Regions from separate parts of the Dactylosporangium sp. CS-047395 genome, predicted to be linked through region 2. Evidence: riboswitches for the same ligand, from Rfam matches in the RefSeq annotation. Region 2 holds a riboswitch; each other region holds the start of a gene.
The links. Region 2 has a riboswitch for cobalamin ahead of ACQP00_RS25510 (CbtB domain-containing protein). Riboswitches for the same ligand answer to the same signal wherever they lie in the genome.
Positions count from the first base shown of each region.

Region 1: linked by a shared signal. The riboswitch ahead of ACQP00_RS12910 (cobaltochelatase subunit CobN) and the one ahead of ACQP00_RS25510 (CbtB domain-containing protein) in region 2 are both predicted to bind cobalamin.
Region 3: linked by a shared signal. The riboswitch ahead of ACQP00_RS12735 (VWA domain-containing protein) and the one ahead of ACQP00_RS25510 (CbtB domain-containing protein) in region 2 are both predicted to bind cobalamin.

Region 1 is NZ_CP192015.1:2,763,366-2,769,461, forward strand. Features, by position in the region: gene ACQP00_RS12900 (precorrin-8X methylmutase) at 1-333, opposite strand, end outside; gene ACQP00_RS12905 (precorrin-3B synthase) at 330-1,391, opposite strand; cobalamin riboswitch at 1,470-1,595, shown strand; gene ACQP00_RS12910 (cobaltochelatase subunit CobN) at 1,655-5,194, shown strand; gene ACQP00_RS12915 (class I SAM-dependent methyltransferase) at 5,191-5,928, opposite strand; gene ACQP00_RS12920 (TetR/AcrR family transcriptional regulator) at 5,980-6,096, shown strand, end outside.
Region 2 is NZ_CP192015.1:5,416,338-5,422,433, forward strand. Features, by position in the region: gene ACQP00_RS25490 (aldo/keto reductase) at 1-915, shown strand, start outside; gene ACQP00_RS25495 ((R)-mandelonitrile lyase) at 912-1,307, shown strand; gene ACQP00_RS25500 (S41 family peptidase) at 1,319-2,170, shown strand; gene ACQP00_RS25505 (CbtA family protein) at 2,172-3,029, opposite strand; gene ACQP00_RS25510 (CbtB domain-containing protein) at 3,043-3,264, opposite strand; cobalamin riboswitch at 3,314-3,444, opposite strand; gene ACQP00_RS25515 (catalase) at 3,526-5,787, shown strand; gene ACQP00_RS25520 (FadR/GntR family transcriptional regulator) at 5,908-6,096, opposite strand, start outside.
Region 3 is NZ_CP192015.1:2,722,868-2,728,963, reverse strand. Features, by position in the region: gene ACQP00_RS12735 (VWA domain-containing protein) at 1-1,471, opposite strand, end outside; cobalamin riboswitch at 1,531-1,656, opposite strand; gene ACQP00_RS12730 (hypothetical protein) at 1,755-2,621, shown strand; gene ACQP00_RS12725 (hypothetical protein) at 2,689-3,474, shown strand; gene ACQP00_RS12720 (hypothetical protein) at 3,551-3,931, shown strand; gene ACQP00_RS12715 (hypothetical protein) at 4,163-4,783, shown strand; gene ACQP00_RS12710 (hypothetical protein) at 4,780-5,898, opposite strand; gene ACQP00_RS12705 (hypothetical protein) at 6,053-6,096, opposite strand, start outside.

The DNA of each region.
Region 1 (6,096 bases), 2.7 Mb from region 2:
TCCCAATTGCAGAGCCAGCGTCGGTACTTCCGGTGCCCGCAACGTGCACACCACGTCATTGCCCCGCGGCAGCCGGGCGCGGGTCACCCCGGACGCGACCATCTCCGCGTCGCACAGGATCGGGGCGCCGGCCAGCAGCGCGGCCCGGGCGGACGCGACCACGCCCGGCGACCAGCCGACGTCCGCCGGAAGGTCGACCATCCCGCAGGCGTGAATCATCCGTACCGTCACCCGCGCCACATCCGCCGGCAGCCCCGACAGGTCGGCCTCGGCCCGGATGGTGGCGAACGAGCGCCGGTAGATCTCGGCGCCGTCGCGGATGTAGTCGCTCACCCGGTCACACTCCGCCGATAACCTGAACCCGTCGCGAGCATCTCCACGTGCCTTCCCTTCGGCGCGCCGCAGCGGCGCTCGCAGCCCACCCAGTGCGCCGGCTCCGGCGTGCCCGCGGCGACGGCGGCCCGGGCGTCCGCGCGCACGTCGGCGAGGGACTTGGCGCAGCCCGGCCGGCCCGCGCAGGCCGTCACCCCGGCCCACGGCGAGGCGGGATCGGCGGCGAGCCCGGACGCCACAGCGTCGGCCATCGCCGCGGCCGGGACCACGACGGTCCGCCACGGGGTGACGATGATCTCTTCGAGCGCGGTCAGGGCGGCAGACTGGGCGCCGGTGAGCAGCCCGAGCGGCACCACGAGCACCGCGAGCTCGCCATGGATCCCGGGGCCGGGCGCGTCCGAGCCAAAAATCCGAAATGTCCCGAGCGTCGTGCCGAGACGCGCCGCGACACGCGCGGGGCCGTCGGAGAGCTCGGCGAGCCGCCAGGCCTTGGACTCCTGCGCGGCCCGCTCCGCCAGGAAGGCCTCGGCGGCGCGCACCAGGAGGGGCGGGCCGCCGTGGAGCTCGGTCGGTACACCGGAGAGGATCAATCGGGAATCGTGCAGGCCGACGTCGCCGACCAGCGCCGTCACGTCCCCGCGGCCGTCGTCGAGGGTGGCCAGGAACCGGCCGGGGAGCCCGGCGAGCGCGGGCGTGGCGCACAGGAGCGCGTCGAACTCGGCCACCAGCGGCCGGACCGCGGCGCTCAACGGGCTGGCGACGATGTTGCGGACCCGCTCGTGGGTGGCCGACGGCAGCAGCCCGGCGTCGGTCAGGCGCGCCGCCAGCTCCCGCTCGGCACCCGGCCGCAACGCCCTGACCTGCACGTTTCCGCGCGAGGTGAGCTCCAGGGCGGGGTCGCCGAGCTCGGCCGCGGCGGTGCGCAGGACGCGCAGCTGGGCCCCGGTGATCCGGCCGCCGGGCAGCCGGACGCGCGCCAGCCCGCCGTCGGCCGCCGCGTGCACCTGCACGGCGCCGGGGCACCGGTCGGGGACGTCGCGTCCGCTTGGAGCCTGCACGCGGCGGATATTACCTTCGCTTGACGCCGCACAGCCTCTTCCAGGAGAGTTGAGGCGCTGTACAACGGCGACGTGTGGAGGAACCCGGTGCGAATCCGGGACGGTCCCGCCACTGTGACCGGGGAGTGAGCCTCCAGCACGACGGCCACCGGGCCCAGCCCGGGAAGGCCCGGGGGTGAGCGCCGATCCGGGAGCCAGGAGACTCTCCGGCGCCGGCATCGACCCACCAGCTTGGGGCGCGGACCCCGAGGGAGGACCCCGGCGTGATCCTGCTGTTGTCGACGTCCGACACCGACCTGCTCAGCGCGCGGGCCAGTGGTGCCGGCTGGCGCCTGGCCAACCCGTCGCGCACGTCCGTGGCGGACCTTCCCGGGCTCGCCGACGGCGCCGAGCTGATCGTGGTGCGCTTCCTCGGCGGGTACCGCGACTGGCAGGACGGTTTCGACACGCTCCTGGCCACCGGCCGCCCGGTGGTGATCCTCGGCGGCGAGCAGGCGCCCGACGCCGAGCTCATGAGCCACTCGACGGTCCCGGCCGGCCTCGCCGCGCAGGCCCACGCCTACCTCGCCTTCGGCGGCGCGGCCAACCTCGCCGAGCTGCACCGGTTCCTCTCCGACACGGTCCTGCTCACCGGCCACGGCTTCGCCGCGCCGGTCGAGACCCCCGTCTGGGGCGTGCTGGAGCGCGCCGAGAAGGACGTCGACGGACCGACGGTGGCCGTCATCTACTACCGGGCGCACCACGTCGCCGGGAACACCGCGTTCATCGAGGGGCTGTGCACCGCGCTGGAGTCCGAGGGCGCCCGGCCGCTGCCGGTGTTCGCCGCCTCGCTGCGCACCGCGCCGCCGGAGCTGCTCGCGACCCTGGCCGAGGCCGACGCGCTGATCGTGACGGTGCTCGCGGCCGGCGGCACCCGGCCCGCCGACGCCCAGGCCGGCGGCGAAGACGAGGCCTGGGACGTGGGCGCGCTGGCCGCGCTCGACGTGCCGATCCTGCAGGGGCTGTGCCTGACGTCCAGCCGCGACACCTGGGACGGTAACGACGACGGGCTGTCGCCGCTGGACACCGCGACCCAGGTGGCCATCCCGGAGTTCGACGGGCGGCTCATCACGGTGCCGTTCTCGTTCAAGGAGATCGACGAGGACGGCCTGACCGTGTACGTCGCCGATCCGGAGCGGGCCGGCCGCGTGGCGGGGATCGCCACGGCCCACGCGCGCCTGCGCCGCATCCCGAACGCGGACAAGCGGGTCGTGGTGATGCTCAGCGCGTACCCGACGAAACACTCCCGGATCGGCAACGCCGTCGGCCTCGACACGCCTGCGAGCGTCGTGCGGCTGCTTGAGGCCCTTGCTCGTGAAGGCTACGACCTCGGGGAAGGCTTCCCTTCTGATGGGGATGCGCTCATCCACGAGCTGATCGCGGCCGGCGGGCAGGACGTCAACTGGCTCACCGAGGAGCAGCTGCAGGGCAACCCGGTCCGCATTCCGGGCGAGCGCTACCGCGCGTTCTTCGACACGCTCCCCGACGACCTGCGGGCCGGGATGGAGCAGCACTGGGGCCCGGCCCCGGGCGAGCTGTTCGTGTCCGACGGCGACATCGTGCTCGCCGCCCTGCAGCGCGGCAACGTCGTGGTGATGGTGCAGCCGCCGCGCGGCTTCGGCGAGAACCCGGTCGCGATCTACCACGACCCGGACCTGCCGCCGTCGCACCACTACCTGGCCGCGTACCGCTGGCTGGCCGACTCCTTCGGCGCGCACGCGGTCGTGCACGTCGGCAAGCACGGCAACCTGGAGTGGCTGCCCGGCAAGACGGTCGGGCTGTCGGCCGGCTGCGGGGCCGACGCGGCGCTGGGCAACCTGCCGCTCATCTACCCGTTCCTGGTCAACGACCCGGGCGAGGGCACGCAGGCCAAGCGCCGGGCGCACGCCACGCTGGTCGACCACCTGGTGCCGCCGATGGCCCGCGCCGAGTCGTACGGTGACATCGCCCGCCTCGAACAGCTCCTCGACGAGCACGCGAACATCGCCGCGCTCGACCCGGCCAAGCTGCCCGCGATCCGGGCCCAGATCTGGACGCTGATCCAGGCCGCGAAGCTCGACCACGACCTGGGGCTGGACGACCGGCCGCACGACGCGGAGTTCGACGATTTCCTGCTGCACGTCGACGGCTGGCTGTGCGAGGTCAAGGACGTGCAGATCCGCGACGGCCTGCACATTCTGGGCGTGGCTCCTTCGGGTTCCGCCCGCGTGGACCTCGTCCTGGCCATGCTGCGGGCGCGGCAGATGTGGGGCGGCCAGGCGGCGGCCCTGCCGGGTCTGCGGGAGGCGCTCGGTCTCGATGAGTCCACGCCGGAACGGTCCAATGTGGACGCCATCGAGGCGCAGGCCCGTTCGCTCGTCGCGGCGATGGAGTCGCGGGACTGGAGCACCTCCGACCTTTCCGATATTTCCGAAATTCCGGATGTGGTACGGGTGCTGCGGTTCGCGGCCGAGGAGATCGTGCCCCGGCTGGAGCGCACCACGGACGAGCTCACGATGGTGCTGCACGCGCTCGACGGCGGCTATGTGCCGGCCGGGCCCAGCGGGTCCCCGCTGCGCGGCCTCATCAACGTGCTGCCGACCGGCCGGAACTTCTACTCGGTGGACCCGAAGGCGGTGCCGTCGCGGCTCGCCTGGGAGACCGGGCAGGCGATGGCCGATTCGCTGCTGGCGCGGTACCGCGCGGATCACGGCGACTGGCCCCGCTCGGTCGGCCTGTCGATGTGGGGCACCAGCGCGATGCGCACCGCCGGCGACGACATCGCCGAGGCCCTGGCGCTGCTCGGGGTCCGCCCGGTGTGGGACGAGGCCTCCCGCCGGGTCACCCGTCTGGAGCTCATCGACCTCACGGAGCTGGGCCGGCCGCGCATCGACGTGACCATGCGCATCTCCGGCTTCTTCCGCGACGCCTTCCCGCATGTGGTGGCGTTGCTCGACGATGCCGTACAAATGGCGGCTTCTGCTCCTGAGGCTCCTGAGTCGAACTTCGTCCGCGCGCACGTCGAGGCCGACCTCGCCGCCCACGGCGACGAGCGGCGGGCGACCCTGCGGGTGTTCGGGTCCAAGCCGGGCGCCTACGGTGCGGGCATCCTGCCGCTCATCGACAGCCGGAACTGGCGCGACGACCGCGACCTGGCCGAGGTGTACGCGGTGTGGGGCGGCTACGCCTACGGCCGCGGCGTCGACGGCGTGCCCGCCCGCGGCGACATGGAGGGCGCGTACAAGCGGATCAGCGTGGCGGTCAAGAACACCGACACCCGCGAGCACGACATCGCCGACTCCGACGACTACTTCCAGTACCACGGCGGCATGGTCGCGACCGTGCGGGCGCTGACCGGCCGGGCCCCCGCCGCGTACGTCGGCGACAGCACCAACCCGGACGCCGTGCGCACCCGCACGCTGAGCGAGGAGACCGCCCGCGTCTTCCGGGCCCGGGTGGTCAACCCGCGCTGGCTCGCCGCGATGCGCCGGCATGGGTACAAGGGCGCCTTCGAGCTCGCGGCCACCGTCGACTACCTGTTCGGCTTCGACGCCACGGCCGGGGTGGTGGCCGACTGGATGTACGAGAAACTGGCCGAGTCCTACGTGTTCGACCCGGACAACCAGAAGTTCCTGACCGAGTCGAACCCGTGGGCCCTGCACGGCATCACCGAGCGCCTCCTGGAAGCGGCCGACCGCGGCCTGTGGGAGCACCCGGAGCAGTCCACATTGGACGGTCTGCGCGAGGTGTACCTCCAGACCGAGGGCGACCTGGAGGACGCTTAGCTTCTGTAGGCGGCCGTGGCGACGGTGCTGTACGTGACGGTGAACGTCGCCGGCGTCTCGATCTCCTCGAAGACCTCGGGCGGGAGCCGGTTCGCGAACCCGGAGGTGGCCAGCTGATCGAGCCACTCCCGGCGGGTGTAGACCCGCTCCCAGGGAAAGATCCAGTCCTCCGGTTCGCTGAACGCCCCGGTCGCGCGCAGCCCCTCGGCCGCCTTGTCGGCGAGCGGGCGGTAGGCGTTGCCGCCGAAGGAGTACCGTTGCGGCATCGGCATTTCCGGCAGGTGCTTGCGCAGCACGCGCATGGCGGCCGCCCCGACCTCCTCCGGCGGGTCGGCACCGTTCCAGAACATGGTGACCAGCCCGCCGGGCCGCAGCACGTCCGCCACCGCGCGCGCCCCGGCCATCGGCTCGACCCAGTGCCAGGTCTGCCCGGCGACGACGGCGTCGAAGGTGCGCCCGGCCGGATCCCACTCCTCGATCTTGGCGACCTCGACCTCGATCCCGTGCCGGCGCGCCACCTCGGCCATGCGCGGATCGGGATCGAGCCCGAGCACGGTGCTCCCATGGAGTTGGCGGCTCACGATGCCGGTGCCGCACCCGACGTCGAGGATGTGACCCTGGGGAATGCGTTCGATGAGCGCGGACGGATAGCTGGGGCGGGCCCGGTCGTAGCGCTCGGCGTCGGCCCCGAACGATTCGGCTACTGCGCGTTCCTCGTGCGGTACAGTGGGCATGCGCCCACTCTAGTGGGCACTCGCCCACTCTGACAAGATGGGAGTCCACGAGTGCCCACGGGAGTAGCCCTCCGCGACGTCCGCGAGCAGCTCTTCGCCGCCGCGGATCGCATCCTGCTGCGAGACGGCCCGAGCGCGTTGACGAGCCGCGCCGTGACGACCGAGGCC
Region 2 (6,096 bases):
GTCGCGCTGATCCGGCAGGCTGTGGAGCTCGGGGTGACGTTTTTCGATACCGCCGAGGTGTACGGGCCGTTCGCCAACGAGGACATCGTCGGCGAGGCGCTCGAGCCGGTGCGGGACCGGGTGCGGATCGCGACGAAGTTCGGGTTCGCCTTCGCGGAGAACGGGGTGGAGCCCGGCGGCCTGTGCAGCCGTCCGGAGAGCATCCGCCGCGCCGTCGAGCAGTCGCTGCGCCGGTTGCGCACCGACCGGATCGACCTCTACTACCAGCACCGCGTGGATCCCGAGGTGCCGATCGAGGACGTCGCCGGTACCGTCCAGGAGCTGATCGAAGCCGGCAAGGTGCTGCACTTCGGGCTGTCCGAGGCGGCCGCCGGCACCATCAGGCGGGCGCACGCGGTGCAGGCGGTGGCGGCGGTGCAGAGCGAGTACTCGATGTGGTGGCGCGACCGCGAGCAGGACACGATTCCGGTGCTGGCGGAGCTGGGGATCGGGCTGGTGCCGTACAGCCCGCTCGGCAAGGGGTTCCTGACCGGCGCGATCGACGCCACGACGACCTTCGCCGACAGCGACTTCCGCGGGCAGACGCCCCGGTTCCAGGGTGAGGCGCTCGCGGCCAACCTGGCGCTGGTCGAGGTGCTCAAGCGGATCGCGGCCGACACCGGGGCCACCCCGGCCCAGCTGGCCCTCGCGTGGCTGCTCGACCAGCGGCCGTGGATCGTGCCCATCCCCGGGACGAAGAACCCCGAGCGGATGGCCGAGAACACCGGCGCCGCCGAGGTGGAGCTCAGCGAGGAGCAACTGGCCGAGCTGCGCGCCGCCGCCGACCAGATCCAGATCGTCGGGGCCCGCTACCCCGCGGCCCAGGACGCCATGACCAACCGCGAGGCGCCGCTGCCGGCCGGGGCGGACCGATGATCACCCGCGGCGGCTCGCAGCCGTCCAGCCGCGGCCCGGCCGAGAACTTCACCGGGGAGGTCCTGGTGCAGCCGCTGTTCGGGGCCGAGCCTTCGGCGCAGTACACCGGGGCCTATGTCACCTTCCAGCCCGGCGCGCGCTCGGCGTGGCACACCCACCCGGCCGGGCAGCGGCTCGTGGTGACCGAGGGGGTCGGCCGCACGCAGCGCGAGGGCGGTCCGGTCGAGGAGATCCGGGCCGGGGACGTGGTCTGGTGCCCGCCCGGGGTCCGGCACTGGCACGGCGCCGCCCCCGGAACGGCGATGACGCACCTCGCGCTCAGCGGCGTCGCCGGCGGGCGGGCGGTGGACTGGCTGGAGCAGGTGACCGACGAGGAGTACACCGCCCGCTAACATCAATCGGCATGAGGGCGTGGCGGGTCCGGCGGTACCTGTCGCACGCCCTCGACCTGATGGAGGCGAGCGCGCTGTTCCGGTCCGAACTGGACTGGCCGGCCGTGCGCGCCGACGCCGCCGAGCGCTGCGCCGGGGCCCGGACTTATGCCGACACGCACCCGGTGCTCGCCGAGGTGCTGGGCCGCGCCGGTGGGCCGCACAGCGGGCTGCGGGCGCGCGGCCGGCCCTCGGCGATGCCCGAGCCACAACCGCCGACCGGCGGGCTCGTCGACGGCACCGTCGCGTGGGTACGGTTGCCGGGCAGCGGGCACCGGGAGTACCAGAACATCGGCTCTTCGCTCGTGCGTGACCTGGCCGCGGCCGCGCCCACCGGGTGGATCGTGGATCTGCGCGACAACCGCGGCGGCAACATGTGGCCGATGCTGGCCGTCCTCGCGCCGCTGCTGCCCGACGGGGTGCTGGGCTACTTCGTCCCGCCGGGCGGCGCCGAGCAGCCCTGGACCCTGGAGGCGGGGCGGATCCGGCTCGCGGGCCGCGAACTGGCGCGTGCCCCTCGCCCGGCGATCCGCACGCCCGGACGGCCGCTGGCGGTGCTCACCGGCGGGAAGACGGCGAGCTCCGGCGAGGCGGTGGCGGTGGCGCTGCGCGGTCGGCCGGACGTCCGCGTGTTCGGGGCTCCGACCGAGGGCTTCACCAGCGCCAACGAGACCCACCAGCTGCGTGACGGGGCCCGGTTGTACCTCACGGTGGCCTGGTTCGCCGACCACCGCCGCACCGTCTATCGGGGTCCACTCCCGGTAGACGATGCCGGCGGTACCGATCCACTGGCGGCCGCGGCGGCCTGGATCGCCCGGCCGTGACTCAGACGGCGGCCTGTTCCGCGGCGGGTTCGACGCGGATCGGGCGGTTGCCCAGCAGGCGCTCGGCCAGCGGGGCGAAGATCAGGCCGATGACCGCCCACAGCAGCCCCTGCGCCGCGAGGGAGTAGACCCGGAAGTCGTAGAGCAGGTCGGCGTCGAAGCCGGGGTAGATGATGTCGCCCGCCTCGTTGCGCAGGGGGAGCGGGGTCTCGGTGGCGTGCCTGCCGTAGTCGGCGACGTTGGTGGACAGCTCGCCGAAGGCCGGCAGCAGGGCCATCAGCGCGCCGGTCACCACGATGAACGCGGCCGCGGCGAGCAGGGTGGCGTTCCAGGTGCCGAAGCGGGGCTTGAGGCGCTGGCCCAGGATGACGGCCAGGATCAGGAACAGCACCGAGGCGAGGACCATGATGAGGTAGTACGCGCTGCGCTGGCCGATGGTCTCCTCGTGGCCGACCGCGGGCGGGCTGGCCGGGTACTTGAGGAAGGGCACGAAGTACAGCGTCAGGAACCCGGCGCCGGCCAGCAGCAGGGCCAGGGTGCGCGGGCGCAGGTTGCCCACGCGGCCCAGGCAGATCATGTAGGCGACGGCGAACAGGGCGCCCATGGCCAGGCCGAACAGGACCATGCCGGCGCCGATGCCGAGGTTGCCCTGCACGGCGCGGCTGAACAGCTCGTGCTCGTGGTCGTCGGTGGCCAGGCCGGCCGCCCGGTCGAGGGCCGCCTGGGCCTCGCCGCGGCCGCCCTCGTAGTCGATGGCCCGCTGGATCAGCGGCTCGGCGAAGATCCGCGCGAAGACGAACGCGACGAGGCCGGCGACGGCGCCGGCGAGCGCGCCGCGGAAGATGATGCGCTTCTCCACGTAATCGCCCGGCTCAGTGGCAGGGGAAGCCGAGGAAGTGCCGGCCGTCGTGCACGAACTCGTGCACGTGGGTGTCGCTGCCGAAGACGGACACGGCGCCCTGGTCGATGCCGATGAAGTAGTACAGCAGGGCGGCCAGCGCGGCGGTGCCGACCAGCCAGACCAGGGAGCGGGACAGCGGGATGACGACCGGCGTCGCGACTGCGCCGGGGTTGGACGACGACGACACGCTCACGTGGAGCCTCCTTCAGGGATCGGGCGTCCCTCTTGTAGTGGCGGCTGACGGCGGAGGGTCTGACTCGCCGGTCTCCCGGCTCACAGTGGCGCGACCGTGCCGGACTTGCACCGGCTTCCTGTCACCGTCATTCGCGCTGACGCTACGACCAGCGGCGGCACCGCGTCAAACGTGATCGACATTGCCGGGTGTGTTTGTTTCCTCACCGGCCGCTCGGGTAGCCGCCAAAAGGTAGTAATCCGGAGCGAAGGGACCGCCCGCATGAATTCCCGCAAGCCCACCGAGGTCGTCAAGGACGTCGTCGAGGCGGCCGCCGCCAAGGTCACCGACGCGCTGACCCCGGATGTGCCCGGCAAGCCCGGCAGTGTCACGCCGGCGCTGGAGGAGCCCACGACGCCGGTACCGCCGCCGCCCCCCTCCGACGAGCAGGGCACCCCGGCCGCGGTGACGCCGACGGGCGTGCCGACCGGCGGGCCGGCGACCGCCAACGCGCAGCAGGGTGAGTTCCTCACCACCTCGTACGGCGCGCGCCTCTACGACACCGACCACTCGCTCAAGGCCGGCCCCCGTGGCCCGATTCTCCTGCAGGACCAGCACTTCCGCGAGAAGATCACGCACTTCGACCACGAGCGGATCCCGGAGCGGGTCGTGCACGCCCGGGGCACCGGCGCGCACGGGTTCTTCGTCGCGTACGGCACCGCGGAGGACGTCACCAAGGCGGCCTTCCTCGCCAAGGACGTGCGCACCGACGTGTTCGTCCGGTTCTCCACCGTCCTGGGCTCGCGCGGCTCGGCCGACACGGTGCGCGACACCCGTGGCTTCGCCACGAAGTTCTACACCTCCGAAGGCAACTTCGACCTCGTCGGCAACAACATTCCCGTGTTCTTCATCCAGGACGCGATCAAGTTCCCGGACATCATCCACGCCGGCAAGCCGCACCCGGACCGCGAGATCCCGCAGGCGCAGAGCGCCCACGACACGTTCTGGGACTTCGTGTCGCTGCACACCGAGGCCCAGCACCACACCATGTGGAACATGTCCGACCGGGGCATCCCGCGCTCGTACCGGATGATGGAGGGCTTCGGCGTCCACACCTTCCGCCTGATCAACGCCTCCGGCGGCACCGCGCTGGCCAAGTTCCACTGGAAGCCCAAGCTCGGCGTGCACTCGCTGACCTGGGAAGAGGCCCAGCTGATCAGCGGCATGGACCCGGACTACCACCGCCGGGACCTCTACGACGCCATCGAGGCCGGCGCGTACCCGGAGTGGGAGCTGGGCCTGCAGGTCTTCCCCGACACGCCCGACCAGACCTTCGCGGGCATCGACCTGCTCGACCCGACCAAGATCGTGCCGGAGGAGCTCGCCCCGGTGCAGGCGGTCGGGCGGCTGACCCTGGACCGTACGCCGACGAACTTCTTCGCCGAGGTCGAGCAGTCCGCCTTCCACCTGGGCCACCTGCCGCCCGGCATCGACGTGACCAACGACCCGCTGCTGCAGGGCCGGCTGTTCTCCTACGTCGACACCCAGCTCACCCGGCTCGCCGGGCCGAACTTCAACCAGATCCCGATCAACCGCCCGCACGTGCCGGTCAACGACATGCTGCGCGACGGGTTCCACCAGCAGGCGGTGCACGGGGGCGTCGCGCCGTACCGGCCGAACTCCCTCGACGCCGGCAACCCGTTCACGGCGACCGTGGACGACGGGGCCTTCATCGACGCGCCGGTGATCGTCACCGAGGCGCCGAAGATCCGCGCCAACCCGGCCTCGTTCGACGACCACTACAGCCAGGTCCGGCAGTTCTGGCTGAGCATGACGCCGGTCGAGCGCCAGCACATCATCAACGCATACACGTTCGAGCTGTCCAAGTGCTACCACCAGGAGATCCGCGAGCGGCAGCTGCTGAGCCTGGCCAACATCGACCCGGTGCTGTGCTCGGAGGTCGCCACCGGCCTCGGCCTGCCCGCGCCGGAGCCCACCATCGAGCTGGTCGACCTCGACCCGAGCCCGGCGCTGTCCCAGGTCGGCGAGGCCTGGCCGGGCGACGGTCGGACCGTCGGCATCGTGGTCGGCCCGGACCCGGCGGACATCGAGGGCGTCGACGCGGTGCGCCGTTCGGTGCTCTCGGCCGGCATGGTGCCGCTGGTGATCGGCCCGCGCGGCGGCGTCATCGGGGATCTCACGGTGAACCGGACCTTCGCCAACGCCCGCTCGGTCGAGTTCGACGCCCTGCTGCTCGCGGCCGCGCCGGCGCCGTCACCGGACGCCATCCCGGCCCGCGACTCGAAGGCCGGCGCGTCCGACTCGGCGACCGTCGACCCGCGGGTCCTGCTGCTCGTCGACGAGGCCTGGCGGCACGCCAAGGCGATCGGCGCGTGGGGCGCCGGCGCGGAGGCCCTGGCCCAGGTCGGCGTGGCCGGCACTCCGGGCGTGGTCACGGCCGACAGCGGCGCGGCCGCCCTCGAGGCGCTCCAGCCCTTGATGGCCCTGCACCGCGTGTGGGAGCGGTTCCCGGCAACGGCCTAGTGGCGGATGGTGGTACGGGCAGCGGGGTCTACCGTCGGATGTCCTGAACAACAGTGGGGGAGCAAGCTCCACCCACACCCCCTCAAAACCGCACCGGGTCAAACGGCCGCCGCCGGTAAGTTACCGGCGGCGGCTGGGTGCGGTCACGGTGTCCTCGACGGCTGCCAGGTGCAGCCGCATGGCCTGGGCCGCGCCCTCGGCGTCGCGCTTCGAGATGGCGGCGAGGATCGCGTCGTGCTCGTCGGCCGCCTGGACCGCCCGGCCCGAGACGGCGGCCGCGGCGATCGCCTGCTCCTGCAGGACCGAGCG
Region 3 (6,096 bases), 2.7 Mb from region 2:
GCGAGCGCCGTCCCGCGTGCGAGCCCTGCTGCCGGTTCGCCCGTCCAGCAATGCTCAGCAATTTCGGCTTGTACGGCACGCCGGCGAACGCCATTTGCCCGGGCGACGCGACGCCGGTAGAACCCGGCGTGTCCGACATTTCCGATAAGTCAGACTCGCCCGGCGAGTCGGACTTATAGGACAGCGAACCACCGTCACCCTCCTGCTCGACCGGCGGCCGCTGTTCGGGCGCGACCGGGGGCGGCGGGCCACCGCTCGAATCGGATGAATCCGACATTTCCGAAATGTCGGAAGGGCCGGGAGGAACCGGATCGTCATCGGGCGGCGGCGGCGGCCCACCATCGGCCGGCGGATCGTCGTCGTCCGGCCCGGCCTCCTGGTCAAGCACCTCCTCGAGCCGATCCCGATCGGCCCCCGGCGGATCGAGCGGGTCCCGCCGCCGCCGGTGCGGCAGCGCCAGCCGCGCCGCGTCCCGCACGTCCTCCCTGGTCACGATCGACCGCCCGTGCCAGGCCGCCAGCGCCACCGCCGTCCGCGCGACGACGATGTCGGCCCGGAGCCCGTCCACGCGGTACGCGAGACAGATCCGAGCGATCCGATCCAGCTCAGCGTCGGGAAGGGCCACCGCGCCCAGCCGGGACCGCGCCGCCACGATCCGCTCGGCGAGGGCGGCGTCCTCGGCCACGTAGCGGGTGGCGAACGCGGCCGGATCGGCCTCGTAGGACAGCCGCCGCCGCACCACCTCGGCCCGCGGCGGGGCCTCCTGCGGCGCCGTCACCCCCACGACCAGCCCGAACCGGTCGACGAGCTGCGGCCGCGGCTCGCCCTCCTCCGGGTTCATGGTCCCGACCAGCAGGAACCGGGCCGCGTGCTTGACCGACACGCCGTCCCGCTCGACGTGCGCCCGCCCCATCGCCGCCGCGTCCAGCAGCAGGTCGACCAGGTGATCGGGCAGCAGGTTGACCTCGTCGACGTACAGCACGCCCCGGTGCGCCGCCGCCAGCAGCCCCGGTTCGTACGCCTTGACCCCGTCCCCCAGCGCCCGCTGCAGGTCCAGCGTGCCGACCACCCGGTCCTCGGTCGCCCCGACGGGCAGCTCGACCAGGGCGGAGCGGCGCACCTCGAACCCGACGGTGACCGGCGACTCCTCCAGCAGCTCGAACCCGGCGTCGCGCACCGGCAGGCCGTCGGCGGCGTCGAGGGTCGGCGCGGCGAGCAGCGTGTCGACGGTGTGCGGGCCGTCCGGGCACTCCGGGTCGGGCGCGGCCGGGTCGCAGGCGAACCGGCAGCCGGCCACCACCGGCACCTCGGGCAGCAGCGCGGCGAGGGCCCGCACGACGGTGGACTTGGCGGTGCCCTTCTCGCCGCGGACGAGCACTCCCCCGATGGCCGGCGAAACGGCGGTGAGCAGCAGCGCAAGGCGCAGATCGGGCAGGCCGACGACGGCCGAGAACGGGTACGGCGGGGTCACGGGCACTCTTTCCCTTCGGCGGGTCCGCGCCCGCGAGGTGACGTCTGATCGGCGGCCGGAGTCTCCTGACTGCCGGATCGCCGCCGCCCCCCGACCTTCCGGCCGAAGCCGGCCGTGGTCCGTGCGCTGAGGGACGCCTCCCCGGTCACAGTGGCGGGACCGTCCCGGATTCGCACCGGGTTCCTCCACATACCGCTCCGCAATCGTGTCCCACCGGCACCGGAACGTCAACGTGGCGCGGTGTGACCCTCACAATCCGCAGGCGGCGGCCGATGGGACGGGTATGCGGCGCGTGGTGGATCCGGCCGCCCAGGCGGTGCTGTGCGTGCTCCTCGTGGCGATCGCGCTGATCGCCGCCACGCCCCTGCGCCTGCCCGGCCTCGCCCCGGAGACCTACGTGGCCCCGCCGGGCACGCGGGCGATGTGGCTGTGGAAGCACGAGGAGCCGCAGCCGGTCGTCGACTGGGCCGCCGCCAACGGGGTGCGCGCGCTGTTCGTCTACTACGACCCGACGGCCGGCACCACCGAGCTCGAGCGGCTCAAGGAGCTGTGCGACGAGGCCGGGATCATGCTCGACGCCCTCGGCGGGGAGCCGTCCTGGACGACCGATCACGCGACCGCGCTCGCCTGGGCCCGGGGCGCCGCGGCGACGGGCCTTTTCCACGGGTTGCACCTGGACGTGGAGCCCTACCTGCTTCCGGCTTGGGAGAAGGACCAGGCTTCTCTGGTACCGGACTATCTCTCGCTTCTGGATCAGACGATCGCGGCGACCGATCTTCCGCTCGAGCTCGACGTGCCGTTCTGGCTGCCCACGGTGGCCGTCTCCGGCGGCGGGAGCCTCGCCGACGCGGTCCTGGCCCGGGTCGCCGGCGTCACGGTGATGAGCTACCGCAACACCGCCACCGGCACCAACTCGATCGTCGGGGTCGCCGCCGACCTGCTGAACCGGGCCGCGTCGCTGGCCAAGCCGGTCCGGCTGGGCGCCGAGACGCAGGCCCTGGGCGACTGCGCGTACTGCAGCTTCCACGGCGACACGGCCTCCCAGCTGCAGCAAACCCTGCGCGCCGTCGACACCGCCGCCCAGCGCTATCCGGCGTTCGCGGGAATCGCGGTGCACCAGTACGACTCCTGGATAGCGCTCACCGGCTAGCTCAACCCGCCCCTTCCGCCGCCGATCAGCTCGTCGACACCAGTCATCTTGGGAAGGACCCCATCCGATGCGCCGTTCAGCCTCCATCGCCCTCGCCTGCGCCGCCGGTGCGGCCGCCATCCTCCCCGCGGCGGCCCCCGCCTCCGCCGCGACGACCGACCTCGGGCTGGTCATTCCGGTGCTCGCGCCGATGCTGCCCGGCCAGACGGGCTGGGTGGGCACGATGTGGGCGGCCACGGACGACGTCTGCAACGTCAAGGTCACGGCGAGCGGCACCGGCGTCACGGTGAAGTACCCGACGAACACCGCCACCTACAGCTCGCTGTCCAAGGGCGACTCGCTCAACCAGGGCCAGGTCGACTACGCCGCGTTCCAGGTCACCATGAAGACGGACACGCTGCTGGCGCTGGTACCGCTGACGCTCAACTACTCCTACACGGTCAAGGCCGACGGGGCGACCTCCTGCACCGGCACCGCGAAGACCGGCTCGACCACGGCGACCCTGCCGGTCGTGGCGGTCAGCGGCGACGCCGTGGTGCAGAAGACCACGACGGTGACCGTGCCCAAGGCCACCCCGGTCTGGCAGCAGGTCGTCTTCCAGTCGCGCAAGAGCGGCGTGGACAACCTGCAGATCTCGGTCTCCGGCGGCCCCTCCGGGCTCGTCGTGTCGTACCCGGCCGACCGCACCTACACCCAGCTGAACAAGGGCGCGGGCCTGGCCGTCGGCACCGACGACTTCGCCGCGGTCAAGTTCGACGCGACGAACGTCGCCGCCGGCACCTACAAGCTCACGGTCAAGCTCTCCTACGGCACCACGACCGACTCGAACGACCTGACGCTCGTCGTCGCGTAACGGCCCCGGGCCGGCCGGCACCCCCACAAGGTGCCGACCGGCCCGCCGTGCTTTTCCACAGAGAGGTGGGAACTTCGTGATCCGCTCCCGTGCCCTGCTCGCCGCGGCCGTCCTGGCCCTGGCGGCGGGCCTTTCCGCGTGCGGCAACTCCTCCGACAACGCCGAGGACAACACCACGCAGCAGATGACGGCCCCGAAGCCCACGGCATCGGCGTCACTGACCGCGGACCGCCGCGAGACCATTTTCCTCGACGCCACCGCGGCGCACCTGTGCTCGGTGCAGTCGCAGGTCTACACGGACCCGTCGGCAATGGCCTCGGCGTACGCGTCGCGCCCGATCTACACCGACCTCAGCACCGACCAGGTCGAGACGTTCCAGCAGCGGGTCATCAGCGACGCCGCCTTCGCCGATCGCCTGACGCAGCGCATTCAAGCCACCTGCGGTACCGCCAAGTAGCCCGCGGACAAATGAGAGCCCGGCGGCAACGGGGGCGCCGCCGGGCTGGCTCAGTTATATGTGTATCGAGAATGTTCTCGAGGTAGGTGGTGCGAGGGCCATGACCTTTTCCCGTGGCCCTTTCAAGTGGCGCTGAGGAAATGATGCGCGACGACACTTGGCGGAGACTTGGCAGCCACTTGCGCCGAGGTGTCACCCAGCCGACAGGTGCCCTGCCGTAGCCTTCCCGCCGTGAGCCGCGACGAACTCGACCTCGATGCGCTGGCGGTCGAACCGGTCGTGCCGGCCGACCGACGCCGCGCCGCGCTCTGGGCCGCGGGCATCGCCGCGAGCGCCATCGCCGTACTGTTCCTGCTGCTCACGACCGACCTGGTGCTCGGCCGCCCGACCGCGCCGGGCGCCCTCACCGCCCCGGACGGCTTCGGGGAGTGGCGGGCCGACCCGCAATCGGCCGCCGTCGTGGCCGACCAGGTGCGGGCCGATCAGCAGTCGCTGGGCCTGACGCCGTTCAGCGCGGCCTACACCGACAACCGGGTCGGCCTCATCGTGGCCTGGGGCGGCACCGGGCCGACCGGCGGGCGGCCCGACGACGACGCGATGCTGCGAACCCTGCGCGAGCGGACCCAGCGAATGGTGCCCGACGTGCGGGCCGGCGCTCCCGCCGCCGCCGATCCCGGCGCCCACCGCGGCCGGGCGTCGTGCGCGCAGGCGGTCGATGCCGACCGGCAGTACACCATCTGCGGTTGGATCTTCGGCCGGACCGCCCTCGGCCTGCTCATCGTCGACGGCACCGACGCCGGCACCGACCCCGGCGCCAGGCTCCGCGAGGTGCTCGACCACCTGGTCCTTTAGGCCCTGTCCTGGAGCATCGCTTCCAGGTTGATGCGCTCGGCGGCGGCCGCGCGGACCTCCAGGGTCTCCAGCGGGTCGTCGCGCAGGTAGGCGAGGCGGCGCTCCAGCTTCTCGTCCAGCGGGACCCGGCGCACCGAGATCAGGCGCACGTCCGCCTCGCAGTCCCACAGGCCCTCGGTCAGGGCGCCCGCGCAGGCGTCCGGTTCCAGGGCCAGGCGGGCGCGCAGGTAGGCGGCGCGCTCGTACGAGTGCGGGCTGAACCACAGCGAGCGGATCCGCGGCAGCGCCTGCACGGCCGCGTCGCCGCCGACCCGGGCCAGGCCGTCGACCAGGCGGTCGTAGCCGCACAGGTCGTCCTCGCGCTTGTCCAGCCAGTCGAGGCCGGCCAGCAGGGCGGGGCCGTCGGACTCGTCGCCGCGCTCGGCCAGCACGCACAGGGCCGGCCAGTACTCCCCCGAGCCCGGATCGGCCGCCGCCCGCCGGGCCGCGGGCAGGGAGTCGAGGACCGGCTGGGCGGCGCAGTCGTCGTAGAGGTCGGCCGCGGACAGCAGCTCGCCGAGGCCGCGCAGCGGTTCCGGGCCGTGCGCAACGGCCTCGCGGATGCGCTCGTCGCGGCCGGCCCACTCGCCCCACGGGGCGCCGGGCGGCAGGTGCAGGGCGCGGCCGGCGCTGGTGAGCCGGTCGGCGGCCACCGGCAGCAGGTCGTCCCACCAGTTCGCGGGCCACGCGGCGGCGATGGTGCCGAGGGCCTCGCGCCAGTAGTGGCCGATCTGGACGTACCGGCGAAGGCTTTCGACCATGTCGTCGTTGCCCGCCCGGCCGAGGGCCTCGGCGACCCGCAGGACGTGCGTGAACTCGCCGGTCTCGTCGGTCGCGGCGAACAGCCGGGCCGCGATCGGGCCGATCGGCAGCTCCAGGTCGCGGACCAGGCGCGCGAGGTAGACCGCGCGGTCGTCCAGCGGGAGCCAGCGGTGGTCGCGGCGGATGCAGGCGTACACCAGCTCCGGCGCGGCCGGGTCCTGTCTGGCCCGCACCGCGCCCCGGCCGAGTCCACGCTGCAGCGCGCCGGCCCGGGTCCTGGTGGGCAGGTAGTGCCAGTCGTCGTCGAGGCTCATGGCGACCCAGTCTGCGTCGGTTCTTCGCGGAATGCCGCCCATTTCCGGCGGTTTAACTGCTTGACAACGGACACGTAAACGAAACGGCGCCGGTCAGCGGGGATCCCGCCGACCGGCGTCGTGAGCGCAATCTCACCGACCCGAGGGGCCGTCGTCACGCGCTGGCTTCGTCGATCTCGTTGTTGTTCGTCAGGCCGG